2 regions of the Kitasatospora sp. NPDC001225 genome follow, and region 2 is predicted to be linked to the other one. Evidence: riboswitches for the same ligand, from Rfam matches in the RefSeq annotation. Region 2 holds a riboswitch; the other holds the start of a gene.
The links. Region 2 has a riboswitch for glycine ahead of gcvP (aminomethyl-transferring glycine dehydrogenase). Riboswitches for the same ligand answer to the same signal wherever they lie in the genome.

Region 1: linked by a shared signal. The riboswitch ahead of gcvT (glycine cleavage system aminomethyltransferase GcvT) and the one ahead of gcvP (aminomethyl-transferring glycine dehydrogenase) in region 2 are both predicted to bind glycine.

What each region holds. Positions count from the first base shown of each region.
Region 1 covers NZ_JBSFJC010000081.1:17,151-21,761, forward strand. The annotation lists gene glyA (serine hydroxymethyltransferase) at 1-247, opposite strand, end outside; gene gcvH (glycine cleavage system protein GcvH) at 328-708, opposite strand; gene gcvT (glycine cleavage system aminomethyltransferase GcvT) at 808-1,929, opposite strand; glycine riboswitch at 2,160-2,261, opposite strand; gene ACWDCZ_RS25305 (enhanced serine sensitivity protein SseB C-terminal domain-containing protein) at 2,471-3,274, shown strand; gene ACWDCZ_RS25310 (enhanced serine sensitivity protein SseB C-terminal domain-containing protein) at 3,391-4,314, shown strand.
Region 2 covers NZ_JBSFJC010000114.1:12,950-17,560, reverse strand. The annotation lists gene gcvP (aminomethyl-transferring glycine dehydrogenase) at 1-1,873, opposite strand, end outside; glycine riboswitch at 1,977-2,109, opposite strand; glycine riboswitch at 2,111-2,214, opposite strand; gene ACWDCZ_RS30195 (PRC and DUF2382 domain-containing protein) at 2,366-3,640, shown strand; gene ACWDCZ_RS30190 (MFS transporter) at 3,959-4,611, shown strand, end outside.

The DNA.
Region 1 (4,611 bases), on a different contig from region 2:
TGATGCGGTCGATCGCGATCTGCTCGACCACGTCGACGTGCTCGCAGCCACCGTAGTAGCGGCGGCCGGGGTAGCCCTCCGCGTACTTGTTGGTGAGCACCGAGCCCTGGGCCTCCATGACCGCCACCGGGGCGAAGTTCTCGGAGGCGATCATCTCCAGGGTGGTCTGCTGGCGGTGCAGCTCGGCGTCGACCGCGGCGGCGATCTCCGGGTCGAGGGCGTGCAGGGACTGGTTGAGAACAGTCATGGTGTGGTCTTCCCGGGAGGAGGAGGGAAAGGGGCCAGGGCGGGACGGACCGCGGTGCGGCGGCCCGTCCCGTCGGGGGCTCAGCCCTGGGGGTTGGTGAGCGCGTCGTACTCGTCGGCGCTGAGCAGCTCGTCGGTGGCCTCGACGCGCACCTTGAACAGCCAGCCGCCCTCGAAGGGGTCGCTGTTGACGAGGGCGTTGTTGTCCAGGACGTCCGGGTTGACCTCGGTGACCTCGCCGGTCACCGGGGAGAACAGGTCGCTGACCGACTTGGTGGACTCCAGCTCGCCACAGGTCTCGCCGGCGGTCACGGTCTCGCCGACCTCGGGCAGCTGCACGTAGACGATGTCACCGAGCGCGTCCGCGGCGTGCTTGGTGATACCGATCGTGGAGACACCGTCCACGGCGGCCGTCAGCCACTCGTGCTCCTTGGTGTACTGAAGGTGCTGGGGGTTGCTCATGGCGTCATTCTCCAGGATGGGAAGCGGGTACGACGAAGCGGGCCGCCGCGCGGACGGCTGCGACGTGCGCGTATGGGAAAACGGGGGGCGTGCGAGGGGTCAGCGGGCGCGCTTGTAGAACGGCAGCGCCACGACCCTGACGGGCTCGTGCTTGCCGCGCACGTCCACCGCGACGGTGGTGCCGGGGGCGGCGTGGGCGGCGTCGACGTAGGCCATCGCGATCGGCTGCCCCAGGGTCGGGGACGGCGCGCCGGAGGTGATCCGGCCGATCGGCTCGCCCTCGGTGGAGACCACGGTGTACTCGGCGCGCGGCACCCGCTTGCCGTCGGAGACCAGGCCGACCAGCACCTTCGGCGGGTTGGTCTCGGCCGCGGCGGCGGCCGCCTCCAGGGCCTTGCGGCCGACGAAGGCGCCCTCGTTGGTGGTCTTGTCGAAGCGGACGACCCGGCCCAGGCCGGCGTCGAACGGGGTCAGGTCGGTGGACAGCTCGTGCCCGTACAGCGGCATGCCGGCCTCCAGGCGCAGCGTGTCGCGGCAGGACAGGCCGCAGGGGACCAGGCCGCGGTCCGCGCCGGCGGCGGTCAGCGCCTGCCAGACCGGCTCGGCGTCGGCCGGGTGGCAGAAGATCTCGAAGCCGTCCTCGCCGGTGTAGCCGGTGCGGGCGAGCAGCACCTCGCGGTCGGCCACGAAGGCCGGGAGGATCGCGTAGTACTTCAGGCCGGGCAGGTCGGCGTCGGTGGTGTCGGCCAGGATGCCGGTGGCCTCCGGGCCCTGGACGGCGATCAGCGCGTAGGTGTCGCGGTCGTCGGTGACGACGGCGTCGAAGCCCTTGGCGCGGGCGATCAGCTCGTCGAGGACCAGCTGGGCGTTGGAGGCGTTGGCGACGACCAGGAAGGCGTCCTCGCGCAGGCGGTAGACGATCAGGTCGTCCAGGATGCCGCCGTCCTCGGCGCAGATCATGGTGTAGCGGGCGCGCAGCTCGCCCAGCGCGGAGACGAAGCCGACCAGGGCGTGGTCCAGCATCTCGCCGGCCTGCGGGCCGGTGACGGTGATCTCGCCCATGTGCGAGAGGTCGAACAGGCCGGCCTTGGTGCGGACGGCGAGGTGCTCCTCGCGCTCGCTGCCGTAGCGCAGCGGCATGTCCCAGCCGGCGAAGTCGGTCATGGTCGCGCCGAGGGCGCGGTGCAGCGCGTCGAGCGCGGTCAGGCGGAGGGACGACATGGCCAGGAACTCCTCGGTCGGGGCACTCAGGGGTGCACGCACCGGACCGGACCCGCTGGGGGGCCGACCCTGCGCGCGGGCATGCGGCGGCGTGGGTCTCCCCATCTGTCGTCGAACCTGAGAGCTTCACCGCCCCACCGCCCGCAGCCGTTTCCAGCTTGGGGGACAGCATGACGGCTTGCACCGTGGGTGGGCGCACGACAGGGCCGGGCGCCGCTTTCCAGATGTGCCTAACCCGTGCGGTAGGGGTGCCTGAGAGATTCCGGGGAGGACTTGCTCCTTCGGCGCCGGCTGTGCCTGAGCGGCACTCCGGGCTCTCCCGCGCGGGTTCGAGCGGCCGGTATGGAGTTGTGGGGGCCCGCGGCGCATGCCGTCGGACGGGCACATCATGGCACGTCCCGGACGACGAGGGGAGGGGGGACCCGGTCACACCGCGCGGGACCCGAACACGAGTCCTGACCGCACCCCCCGCACGCCTCTAGACTGCTGCGCGTCGGTGCGGCAGTGGGCGGCCGACGGCAGAGGGCGGAATCGGCGGCGCATGGGGTACCCGGTGGAGCAGCAGCAGGGGTGGGGCGGACCGGAGGAGGCGCCGGCGGGCGGCTCCTGGCCGGCCAACGAACTGGAGCAGGTGCTGACCGCGGCCCTGGGCGACCCGGGAGCGACCCCACGGGTGTTCGAGGTGCTGGCGCGCAGCCAGGTGTGGGTGCCGCTGCCGGCCGGGGCCGACCCGCAGGGCCAGGCGCTCGACCTGCCGACCATCGAGCTGGGCGGCGACCCGTACGTGCCGGTGTTCTCCTCGCAGGAGGTGTTCCTCCAGCAGGCGCCGGGGATGGCCTTCGCGATCGCGCCGGTGTGGGAGTTCGCCCGCGGGCTGCCGCTGGGCCTCGGCATCGCGGTGAACCCGGACGCGCCGGTGGGCCTCCCGGTGCCGCCGCAGGGGGTCGCCGAGCTGCGCCGCGGCCCGCGCGAGGACCGCTGGGAGCAGGCCGAGGGCACCGCGGAGCCGACCGGCGGCCGGGTGGCGCTGCGCGAGCCGGTGCCGGGCGAGGACCCGGAGCACTTCCTGGCCGCCTGCCGGAGCGAACTGTCGGCGCTGCCCGGTGTGTTGACCGCCCGCAGGGCGCTGGCCAGCATCGAGGGCGAACCGACCGTGATGTTCGTGGGCGTCCAGTTGGACCCGGCGGCCCCGGCCGACCCGGCCGCGGTGAACGAGGCACTCGGGCGAGCGCTGGGAACCGCGCCGCTGCCCGGGGGCGTCCACCTCGTACTGCTCGACCTCGCCGACGACCCGGTGGTCGAGTGGCTGCTCACCCGGGTACTGCCTTTCCACACGCGGGCGTGAGCGGGTCCGGATCAGAGGCACGTCGCCGTGGCGGTGGCCGGTGCCGCGCCATAGGGTGCGTGCAGACGGCCGACGGGTCGGCGGGTTGAGGGAAAGAGGCGCGGCGAGGTGGGCGCATGAGTGCGGGAACGGGAGCGGGCGGTGTGCCGGGGCCCTGGGGCCAGGCACCGGCCGGGCGCCCGGGAGCTGATCCCGGCGCGTTGGAGCGCGCCCTGCGCGACGTCGCGCCGGAGCGCTACGACGCGTACGAGCGGCTGCTGCACGCGCTGGCGGACGGCCGGGTCTGGATGCTGCTGTGGCACGGCACGCCGGGCAGCCCGGACGCGCAGTACGGGAACATGGAGATCAGCGGCCACGGCTACGCGCCGGCCGTCACCTCGCCCGAGCAGCTGACCGCCTCCGGCTGGGCGCGGGCCCACGAGGTCGTCTCCGGCCGGGAGATCGCGGCCTCGCTGTACCGCACCCGCTGGGGCCTGTGGCTCAACCCGCACGCCCCCGGCGGCGGCGTCGGGGTGCCCTGGGCGGACCTGCGCCGGGTCGCCGCGGGCCTGGACCGGCTGCCGGCCGGGCCGTTGAAGCTCAGCGAGCCGCAGTTGAACGCCCAGCCGTTCTTCGCGCTGCTGGAGCGGCAGGCCGCCGAGGTGCGCGCGGTCCGGGCGCTGCGCCGGGCCTGGGTGCAGCCCGCGGTGGGGGAGCCGTACCTGGCCATCGGCCTTGACCTCTACGAGAGTTCGCCGCCGGCGGTGGAGGCGGTGCGGGCGCTGATGCAGCGCGCGATCGCGGTGGCCCCGGAGGGGCTCGCGGTGTCCACGGTGGCGATGTCGGACGAGTACGACCCGGTGGCGCTGTGGATGCGCGCCAACGCGCGGCCGTTCTTCGACCGGGAGGCGGGCCGCCCGCCGACCGGCCCGTACCCGCCGGTGCCCCCGCCGCCGTACCCCGGGCAGTCGATGCCGGGCTACGCGTACGGCACCCAGCCGCCGGCGCAGGGCTGGCAGCAGCAGCCGCAGCGGCCGTGGCCCGGCTACCCCGGGCGCTGAATCCCAAAACCCATTCTCCGAAGCCGACTTGATTGTCCGTCAAGTCGGCTTCGATGCTTTCCGGACGAATTTCCGGATGTGCGGCCCGGTCATCTTGACATGGCAGTTACAGCCATGTGAAGAGGTATATGCCGAAGATCGGGGAGGTGCATGCACGCAGATCACAGTTGGGCATCTGTCGGTTGTCAGGGCTGGCGCAAGCCAGTTCGGATGGCAGAGAGTTCTGCGCAACGCACCGCGCGTGCTGGAACCCCACAAAGGTGAGCGCGCACGCCGACAAGCCCGTCCACGCGACGC
Region 2 (4,611 bases):
CGCGCATGCCGGCCATCACCGCGGAGGCCGCGTTGGTGCCGTGCGCCGAGGACGGGATCAGGCAGACGTCGCGCTGGGTGTCGCCGTTGGCGTGGTGGTAGGCGCGCACGGCCAGCAGACCGGCCAGCTCGCCCTGCGAGCCCGCGTTCGGCTGGATCGACACGGCGTCGTAGCCGGTCACCTCGACCAGCTGCTGCTCCAGCTGGCGGATCAGGGTCAGGAAGCCCTGGGCCTGGTCGATCGGCGCGAAGGGGTGCAGCTGGCCGAACTCCGGCCAGGTCACCGCCTCCATCTCGGTGGTCGCGTTGAGCTTCATGGTGCAGGAGCCCAGCGGGATCATGCCGCGGTCCAGCGCGTAGTCCCGGTCCGACAGGCGGCGCAGGTAGCGCAGCATGGCGGTCTCCGAGCGGTGGCTGTGGAAGACCGGGTGGGTCAGGTACTCGTCCTCGCGCAGCAGCGCGGCGGGCAGCGCGTCGGCGGCCTCGGCGACCTCGACGGCGGGGACGCCGAACGCGGCCCAGACGCCGGCCAGGTGCTCGCGGGTGGTGGTCTCGTCGGTGGAGACGGAGATCCGGTCCGCGCCGTCCTGGTGGACGTTGATGCCGTTGGCGCGGGCGGCGGCGGCGATCTCCGCGGCGCGGCCCGGGACGACGGCGGTGACGGTGTCGAAGAACTCGCCGTGCAGCAGCTCGACGCCGCCGGCCCGCAGGCCCTCGGCGAGGGCCGCGGCGTAGCGGTGGGTGCGGCGGGCGATGTCGGCCAGGCCGTCGGGGCCGTGGTAGACGGCGTACATCGAGGCCATCACGGCGAGCAGCACCTGGGCGGTGCAGATGTTGCTGGTGGCCTTCTCGCGGCGGATGTGCTGCTCGCGGGTCTGCAGCGCCAGGCGGTAGGCGCGGTTGCCGTCGACGTCGACGGAGACGCCGACCAGGCGGCCGGGCAGCGAGCGGGCGAACTCGGCGCGCACCGACAGGTAGCCGGCGTGCGGACCGCCGAAGCCCATCGGCACGCCGAAGCGCTGCGAGGTGCCGCAGGCGATGTCGGCGCCCAGCGAACCCGGGGACTTGAGCAGGGTCAGCGCGAGCAGGTCGGCGGCGACGGCGACGATCGCGCCCAGGCCGTGCGCCTGCTCGATCACCGCGGTGAGGTCGCGGACCACACCGGTGGCGCCCGGGTACTGGAGCAGCACGCCGAAGACGCCGCGCTCGACGATCTCGGCCGGGATGCCCTCGGACAGGTCGGCGACGACGACCTCGACACCGGTCGGCACGGCACGGGTGTTGATCACCGCGACGGTCTGCGGCAGGGTCTCGGCGTCGACCAGGAAGACGCCGCCCTTGACCTTGGTGACGCGGCGGGCCAGCGCCATCGCCTCGGCGGCCGCGGTGCCCTCGTCCAGCAGCGAGGAGCCGGAGGTCGGCAGGCCGGTCAGGTCGGAGACCAGGGTCTGGAAGTTGAGCAGCGCCTCCAGGCGGCCCTGCGAGATCTCCGGCTGGTACGGGGTGTAGGCGGTGTACCAGGCCGGGTTCTCCATGACGTTGCGCAGGATCACCGGCGGGGTGAAGGTGCCGTAGTAGCCCAGGCCGATCATCGGCTGGAGCACCTGGTTGCGGCCGGCCAGCTCGCGCAGCTCGGCGAGGACCTGGGCCTCGGTCCGGCCCGCGGGCAGGTCCAGGGCGGTGATGGAGCGGATCGCCTCGGGCACCGCGGTGGCGGCGAGCTCGTCCAGCGAGCCGTAGCCGACGGACGCCAGCATCTTCTCCTGCGCGGCGGCGTCGGGGCCGATGTGGCGGTTCTCGAAGGGGCTGGCCAGCTCAAGCTCGGTGAGGGTCGAGGCGCCGGTGGGGCGTCCCGCGTTCGGCTGGGCGTTCATGGTGGTCGAGGCCTCCTGGTCACGGACCGGCGGGGGTACGCACGCCGGCCGGCCTCGCCGCTGCGGACAGCGGACGAACCTGGGCGGGCGGACCCGACAGGCCTCCCCCTCTGTCATCGGGACCTGAGAGCTTCACCCGCACGGGGCGCTGTGGGCGCTCCGTCGGCTTGCACCGTCGGTGAGGGTGGTGATCGCCGGCTTCCGCGCCGACGCTCCTGCCCTGCTTTCCAGAGTGACCTACCCCACACGGTACGGATGCCTGAGAGATTCCGGGGAGGAGTTGCTCCTTCGGCGCTCCGACCAGCGGCTTTCGCAGTCGGAGACTCTCCCGAGCGGGCTCTGCGGTCGTCGCCCAGGGTACCAGCGGGAGGCCCCCCGATCACGGGTGCGTCAGGTCGTTCGGGGTCTACGCGCGTCCCCCGGACGGTCCAGCGCGCAGCCCGTCCGGCGCACCCCGCTCGCGGCCGTCCGATTCATGGCTTTTGGTGTGAAGTGGCGGACGGAACGGGTGCTCCGGCCGCCTTCCTGCGGGAGTTCCGCAAGCTCAGCGCACGGGAGGAAAGAGTGCAGACCGACATCGACCCCCGGGACCTCATCGGTCACAAGGCCGTCGACCGCAACGGAGACAAGATCGGCACGGTCGACGAGGTCTACCTGGACGACGCCACCGGCCGGCCCGAGTGGGCCGCGGTCCGGACCGGCATCTTCGGCCGGGACGCCTTCGTCCCGCTGACCACGAGCGAGTTCGCCGGCGACGAGCTCCGGGTGCCGTACGACAAGTCGCTGGTGAAGGAGTCGCCGGACTTCGGCGTCGGCCAGCACCTGTCCCCCGCCCAGGAGCTCCAGCTGTACCGCTACTACGGGCTCGACACCCCGATGGACGGCCGCCCGAGCCACGAGAACGGGAGCCGGCCCAAGCAGGCCGACCTCGACTTCGGCACCACGGCGGCGGCCGCCGCCGCCACGACGACCGCGGCGGCCCCGGCGAAGTCGCTCACCTTCCACACCCCCGAGCGCTCCCCCGATCCCGTTCCCGAGCCCGCCCCGGCCAGAGCCCCCGTCGCCACCGCCCCGCCCACCACCGCCGTCACCGCCACGGTCGCCGACAGCACCAGAACCGCCCCGGAGGCCGACATGCGGATGCTCAGCACCCCCGAGGCCACCACCGCCACCCCGGCGGCCGCCCCCGTCGCACCCACCGTGGAGCCGAGGCCGCAGTCGCAGCCCGCCCCCGCGCCCGCGTCTACGCCCGCCCCGGCGGCGACCGTCGTCGCCGCGCACGCCGACGGCGCCCCGTCCGCCCCCAGCGGCCCGGTCGAGATCACCTGCCGCGAGGAGCGGCTGGAGGTCACCACTGAGTGGCACACCCTCGGCACCGCGAAGCTGCGCAAGTACGTGACGACCGAACAGGTCGAGCGCCGCATCCCCGTGGTCCACGAGCGCGTCCGGGTCGAGCGGATGCCGGTCAGCGACGCCGAGCGCGCCACGCTCAGCGAGAAGGACATCGCCGAGGCCGTCGAGGAGGTCACCCTCCGCGAGGAGCGCGCGGTGGTCCGCAAGTACCTCGCGCCCGTCGAGCGGGTCCGCCTGGTCGTCGAGCGCTACACGACGGAGGAGGTGGTCCGGGAGGAGCTCCGCCGCGAGCACGTCGAGGTCCACGACACCACCGCCACCCAGAACACCTCCCCGGCCGGCTCGACCCCGCCCCCCGCCTCACCCCCCGCCACCGACTCACCCCGCCCGGCCGCGCTGCGCCCGCTCGTCTGACACCACCCGCGAAGAGGGGCCCCGGACACCGTCCGGGGCCCCTCTCGCACACCCACCACAGGCACCCTCCCCACACCTGCCACCCCACACCACGGCCCTTGTCACGTACCCGATCGTTCACCCCTGCCAAAGCGCCCCTCGCCACACCCCCACCCGCCCGCCGCAGGCGCCCCTCCCTGCGCCCACCCCCGCCACAGCCCTTGTCACGTACCCGACCGTTCACCTTTGCCAAAACTTAACCACTCGATATTTGACACTCTGAAGTATCTCCCTGCATGGTTACTTCAGTTCATTCACTATGTACGGGAGGAAGCAACCGTGAGTGAGGCACCACAGCCCACCACCGCGGCCGAGAAGCAGAGCAGCGCCCGGGTCCTGCCGGCCCTCATCCTGGCGATGCTGTCGTTCAGCGTGGTGCAGACCGCGGTCGTCCCGATCCTGCCCTCGCTGGCCAAGGAACTGCACGTCTCCGCATCCAGCGTCACCTGGCTGATGACCGCCAACCTGCTCTCCGCAGCCGTGCTGACTCCCCTCCTGGGCCGCTTCGGCGACCTCCGGGGCCGCAAGCCGATGCTGCTGATCTCGCTGGCCGGCCTGGTCGCCGGTTCGGCGCTGGCGGTCAGCACCCACTCCTTCACCTGGCTGGTCGTCGCCCGTGTCCTCCAGGGCGCCGGCGGTGGCGTCCTGCCGCTGGCGATCAGCATCGTCCGTGACGAGCTGCCCAAGCAGAAGGTGACCGGCGGCGTCGCCGCCATCAGCGCCTCGATGGGCGTCGGCTCCGGCCTCGGCCTGGTCGCGACCGGTCTCCTGCTGGAGCACTGGAACTACAAGTCGATCTTCTGGATGGGCCTGGTCTTCGGCCTGATCGCGATCGCCCTGGTCGCCTTCCGCGTCCCGACCGACCCGGTGACCGACAAGGAGGGCGGCGCCGACCCGCTGGGTGCCCTCACCCTGGCCGGCTGGCTCTCCGC